DNA from 2 places in the Butyrivibrio sp. XB500-5 genome. Region 2 is predicted to be linked to the other one. Evidence: riboswitches for the same ligand, from Rfam matches in the RefSeq annotation. Region 2 holds a riboswitch; the other holds the start of a gene.
What was found. A riboswitch is a leader RNA that binds a small molecule or an ion and turns the genes downstream of it on or off. The one in region 2 is predicted to bind FMN.
Positions count from the first base shown of each region.

Region 1: linked by a shared signal. The riboswitch ahead of ribD (bifunctional diaminohydroxyphosphoribosylaminopyrimidine deaminase/5-amino-6-(5-phosphoribosylamino)uracil reductase RibD) and the one ahead of D6856_RS09655 (ECF transporter S component) in region 2 are both predicted to bind FMN.

Region 1 covers NZ_RAIS01000002.1:72,934-76,036, forward strand. The annotation lists gene D6856_RS05095 (glucose-6-phosphate isomerase) at 1-1,171, shown strand, start outside; FMN riboswitch at 1,220-1,334, shown strand; gene ribD (bifunctional diaminohydroxyphosphoribosylaminopyrimidine deaminase/5-amino-6-(5-phosphoribosylamino)uracil reductase RibD) at 1,476-2,576, shown strand; gene ribE (riboflavin synthase) at 2,561-3,103, shown strand, end outside.
Region 2 covers NZ_RAIS01000005.1:7,765-10,867, forward strand. The annotation lists gene tsaB (tRNA (adenosine(37)-N6)-threonylcarbamoyltransferase complex dimerization subunit type 1 TsaB) at 1-32, opposite strand, end outside; gene tsaE (tRNA (adenosine(37)-N6)-threonylcarbamoyltransferase complex ATPase subunit type 1 TsaE) at 36-473, opposite strand; gene D6856_RS09655 (ECF transporter S component) at 560-1,318, opposite strand; FMN riboswitch at 1,405-1,522, opposite strand; gene D6856_RS09660 (HD-GYP domain-containing protein) at 1,693-2,778, shown strand; gene D6856_RS09665 (UDP-N-acetylglucosamine 1-carboxyvinyltransferase) at 2,850-3,103, opposite strand, start outside.

The DNA of each region.
Region 1 (3,103 bases), on a different contig from region 2:
GATCGCTAACGCAAAGGGTGAAAAATTCACAACAGTTGTTCAGATCGGTATCGGCGGAAGTGACCTTGGTCCCCGCGCTATGTACCTTGCTCTTGAAAACTGGGCACACAGAACAGGCAACTTCAAGATGGAAGCTAAGTTCATCTCTAACGTGGATCCCGATGACGCTTCCGCAGTTCTTAACGGAATTGATGTTGCTCACTCTATCTTTATTCTTGTATCTAAGTCAGGTACAACACTTGAAACACTTACAAACGAATCATTCGTTACAGACGCTCTTAAGAAGGCAGGTCTTGATGCTTCCAAGCATATGATCGCAGTTACATCAGAGACATCTCCTCTTGCAAAGAGCGATAACTACCTTGAGGCATTCTTCATGGATGATTTCATCGGTGGACGTTATTCTTCTACTTCAGGCGTTGGCGGAGCAGTTCTTTCACTCGCTTTCGGTCCCGAAGTATTCGCTGCATTCCTTGACGGTGCAGCAGAAGAAGACAAGCTCTCAGCTAATCCCGATATGCTTAAGAACCCTGCAATGCTCGATGCCATGATCGGTGTTTACGAGCGTAACGTTCTTGGTTATGACAGCACAGCAGTGCTTCCTTACTCACAGGCACTTTCACGTTTCCCTGCTCACTTACAGCAGCTTGACATGGAGTCAAACGGTAAGAGTGTTAACCGCTTCGGCGAGCCTATCGATTACGTAACAGGCCCCATCATCTTTGGTGAGCCCGGTACAAACGGCCAGCATTCATTCTACCAGCTTCTCCACCAGGGAACAGACATCATTCCTCTTCAGTTCATCGGCTTTAAGAACAGCCAGCTCAGAAATGATGTAAACATCCAGGACAGCACAAGCCAGCAGAAGCTTTGCGCTAACGTTGCAGCTCAGATCGTTGCATTTGCTTGCGGCAAGAAGGATGACAACCTCAACAAGAACTTCAAGGGTGGCAGACCTTCAAGCATCATCATCGGTGAGGAGCTTGATCCTAAGGCTCTCGGCGCACTCCTTGCTCACTTCGAGAACAAGGTTATGTTCCAGGGATTTGTATGGAACATCAACAGCTTCGATCAGGAAGGTGTTCAGCTCGGTAAGGTCCTTGCTAAGAAGGTTCTTGCTCACGAGACAGACGGAGCTCTTGCAGAGTACTCTAAGCTTTTGAACATCTGATATTGACACATTTAGTGCACTAACATACAATAGCAATAACTTAATAACAATAATCTTCAGGGCAGGGTGCAAGTCCCTACCGGTGGTATAGCCCACGAGCCGAAAGGCATGAATCGGTGAAACTCCGATGCCGACAGTATAGTCTGGATGAAAGAAGAGCTGTGAGAACTTGCTGAGGTTTTATCGAAGCTAGTTCGAACGTCTTACGTCGAGCGTAAGTTCATTGTTTATATATGTTTATTCTTAGCCCTGAACAAAATGTTCAGGGCTTTTATATTGCCCAATGTAATGAAAGGAGCATCGCATGACCGACGAATATTACATGAATAAAGCGATACGACTTGCCAAAAAAGGTGAAGGCTTCGTAAGCCCAAATCCTATGGTGGGCGCCGTTGTTGTTAAACGCGGCGTAGTTATAGGAAAAGGCTATCACCAAAAATACGGAGATCTCCACGCAGAAAGAAATGCTCTTAAAAACTGCAGCGAAGATCCAAAGGGTGCAACCCTCTACGTTACTCTGGAGCCCTGCTGCCATCACGGCAAGACTCCTCCATGCACAGACATAATCATAGAAAAAGAGATCGCAAGAGTCGTTGTCGGAACAACGGATGTCAATCCCATTGTTGCGGGAAAAGGTATTGAGATCCTGCAAAAGCACGGGATTGAAGTTATAGTTGGTGTTCTTGAAGATGAATGCAAGGCACTCAATAAGATCTTCAATAAACACATAACAACAGGATTTCCTTATGTCATCATGAAATACGCGATGACTGCCGACGGAAAGATCGCTACAAGAACGGGAGAATCGAAATGGATCACAAGCGCAGGTGCAAGAGAGTCTGTACACAAGCTTCGCAAAGCACTCAGCGGAATTATGGTCGGTGTCTCAACCGTGATCGCGGATGATCCGCTGCTCAACTGCCGATTAAGTGAGCCTCATATTGATCCCGTCAGAATAATCTGCGATACAAACCTTAGAACGCCTCTTACATCTCAGGTTGTAAGGACCGCTAATGAAATTGAAACGATAATCGCTACTTCCGCAGCCCCTTCCAAGACCTCCGAATATGAAAAGCACGGCTGTAAGATCATGCAGATTCCCAAGAAAGGCGATCACCTTGATCTTCACATTCTTTTTAAGGAGCTTGGATCTCGCGGAATAAACAGCATCCTTCTTGAAGGCGGCGGAACACTTAATTTCAGCGCTCTATCTGAACATCTTGTCGACGAAGTCTATGTCTACATGGCTCCCAAGATATTCGGAGGAAGCGCAAAATCTCCCGTCGAGGGAATCGGAATAGAAAAACCAAGCGATGCTATCAAACTAAATACCATGAAAGTCACGAGCATTGGACCCGACATACTAATACAAAGTGAGGTTGAATATCTATGTTCACCGGAATAATTGAAGAAATCGGATTTGTAAAAAATGTAATCAAAAGCTCCGAGACAGGAACAATAAACATCTCCTGTAAAAAGGTACTTGAGGATGTACATATCGGAGACAGCATAAGCGTGTGCGGAGTATGTCTTACCGTAACAAGGTTTGCCAAAGACAATTTTTTTGCCGACGTCATGAATGAGACTTTTAACCGCTCCATACTGTCTCTTTTAAAAAAGGGATCGAGAGTAAATCTTGAAAGAGCCATGCGCGCAGACGGACGCTTCGGTGGTCACCTTGTCTCGGGACACATAGACGGAACCGGCAAGATAGTATCCATAAAAAGAGACGGTAACGCAGTCTGGCTTGAGATCTCCGCTCCTTCAAACATCATGGAGGGTATAACGCAAAAGGGTTCGATAGCTATAGACGGAATAAGTCTTACCGTAGCAAAGCTTGGGCTTAACTCTTTCTGGGTTTCGGTAATCCCGCACACACTTGTTGAGACGACGCTCGGGGAAAAGAAAATCTCCGATGAAGTTAATCTTGAG
Region 2 (3,103 bases):
AGTCCCGATGTATCAATTGCAAGTATCTTCATTTTTCACCTGGAAGTCATTGTTATAAGGCGATAGTCGAAGCCTTTTTCAAGGTTCTTCTCTATCACGATCTCGGTGTAGTGCTCGGGAAGTATCTCTTCTATGAGATTAGCCCACTCTATGAAGCAGACTCCGTCTCCGTAAAAATAATCCTCATAGCCGATCTCATCCATCTCGCTGACGTCACCTATTCTGTATACATCAAAATGGTAAAAAGGAATTCTGCCCTCGTCGTACACCTGTAATATTGTAAAAGTAGGGCTGCTAACAGGTCCCTGTATCCCAAGTCCCGCCGCAACACCTTGCGTAAGAACCGTCTTGCCAACGCCAAGATCGCCTATCAAAGTATAGACCATTCCGGGAGTTGCATTCTCTCCGATTCTTTTACCTATATCAAAGGTTTCCTGCGCACTGAACGTCTCGTGCCTAGTAACTATCTCCATAATGTCCTCTCGCTTATCATAATACACCACTTTTAATATACCATTGTTAGTGGTGTATGGCAAAAACATGTAAAAAAAGAAGCCGCTTAGGCTTCTTTTTTGTTATTATTCTGTGCCGGCTTATTGAAACCGTGTTTAAGTATCGGGCTGAGTTTCTTGTATACCAAGAAAGTAACTATACTATCAACAACACCTTTTAACAGGTTAAAAGGAGCAACTGCGAAAAGACAGAACGTAAGCAGATTGTTGATGGCGGGATTGATCTCCGCACCCATTCCTATAAATGTATCAATACCGCTTCCCCACATAGCTGCAAATGTAGGAAGAAGGAAATATGCATTAAGCAAAGAACCGGTAACTGTTATACAAAGCGCACCGCAAAGACAACCAAGAAACGCTGTCTTACGTGTCTTTTTAAATCTGTAGATGATCGTTGCGGGAAGAACAAAAGCAGCACCGACAACAAAGTTTGCTATCTCTCCGACAAAAGCTGTATTGGTTCCCTGGAAGATCAAGTTCATAAGAACCTTGATGAATTCAATCATGACTGCCGCAAGAGGTCCTGCCGCAAATCCGCCGATAAGTGCGGGGATATCGCTAAAATCAAACTCATAGAACGAAGGTGCAAACGGAAGCGGGAATTCAAAAAGCATAAGTCCGAAAGCTATAGCCGAGAAAACACCTACGATCGCAAGCTTCCTTACATCAAGGACTCTTGTGTTATCGCCCTGTTTTATCTTTGCGATCTTTTCAAAAAGATAAGCAATGACAAAAGTCAAAAGAATAATGACCATAAGCGCACCAAAACGCGCGAAGTCGGTCATGATGTTGGTTATAAGTTTCATACATTCTCCTTTTTTCGGGGAAGGAAAAAGAAAAATCCCCAAAGCCAAAAAGACTTGGGGACAATAATCGAGCATAGCAAACATCTTGCATTCTTCTCTCATCCAGACTGTACTGTCGGTTTTGGAATCTCACCAAATCAGCCGCCTAAGCGGGTCGCGGACTTTACCGCCGGTTGGGAATCTCACCCTGCCCCGAAGAATTATTTTTTCTAGAGTTATGTTAGTCCCAATAGCCAAAAGTGTCAATCAAATTTTTCTTAATTTCGCAAGCTTTTTTGACAGTCGAAAAACCGCTAATTGTTTGACAAACACTATGTGCAAAACTATAATTTACTTATCACTATTTTGTAGAAACGTGCCGCTATGAGGATTATATGAAGAGAATTCTTACCAGGCAGCTCGCACCCGGAATGGTGCTGGCAAATGATGTTCATACTTTTGACTCCACTACTACACTTTTGGAAAAAGGAACCGTTCTTGACGAGAAAGAAATTGCAAGACTTGCGTTTCATTCCGTTATCGATGTTCTTGTTGAAGATGACCTTGTTGAAATTTCATCCGAAGACTCTACTCCAAACGCGGGGCTTTCTTATTCTGAGCGCATTAAACAATCCCCTGAATTTATTGAATTTAAACACGACTTTGAAGAGTGTGCCGCTAATTTTGAGCACACGATAAAAGATATTTTGGCCAACAACGAAGACCTCAACATAAGCGATATGACTGCTCCGATCTATGGTCTTCTTGAAAAAGAGCGCACGGCATCGGGCGTATTCGATATGCTCCACAACCTAAGGACCTACGATGACGCAACTTTTACTCACAGCATAAACGTTGCGCTTATCTCAAACATACTTGCACAGTGGCTAAGATGGAGCGATACAGAAATTGAGGTTGCCACTCAGGCAGGTCTTTTCCACGATATCGGAAAGATATTGATCCCGGAAGCGATCATAACAAAGCCCGCCAAGCTCACGCAGGATGAATACACTATAGTAAAGACTCATCCGATACAGGGCTATCAAAGCATAAAAGATCTGGATATCAGCGCTCATGTAAAGAACGCCTGCCTCATGCATCACGAAAGATGCGACGGCTCCGGATATCCTTATCATCTTCAGGGACCACAGATCGATAAGTTCGCAAAGCTCGTTGCCATCGCAGATGTCTATGATGCAATGACAAGCGCAAGATACTACCGCGGACCGCTGTGTCCGTTCATCGCTATATCAATGTTTGAAGACGAAGGCTTCCAGAAATATGATGCGGAAATGATACTTGCCTTCCTGACAAACATAGTAAATACTTATATCCTCAACACGGTAAAACTCAACACCGGCGAAGTCGGTGAGATCATCTTCATCAACAAGATGAAGCTCTCACGCCCGACGATCAAGGTGGGCGATGACTACATCGACCTTTCCAAATGCCCGGGAGTGTATATAAAAGAAATTATCTAAATACTTTCAAATTCAAAACCCCGACAGGAAATCCTGCCGGGGTATCTTTACGCCATTTTATTCTGACCTTATTAGGCATTTTTTAATTTAAACTTCTGTGTATCATACTCGCTGTCGACCTTCTCGATCTGAGCACCGAGTTCGCGGAGCTTAAGATCAAAGTCTTCATAGCCTCGCTCGATGTAATGAATATTCTCAACCGTTGAGATACCCTCAGCTGTAAGAGCCGCGATAACAAGTGCAGCACCTGCTCTAAGGTCGGGAGCCGAAATAGCTGCTCCTGTGTACTTATCCACGCCTTCTATGATAGCCGTGCTACCCTCAA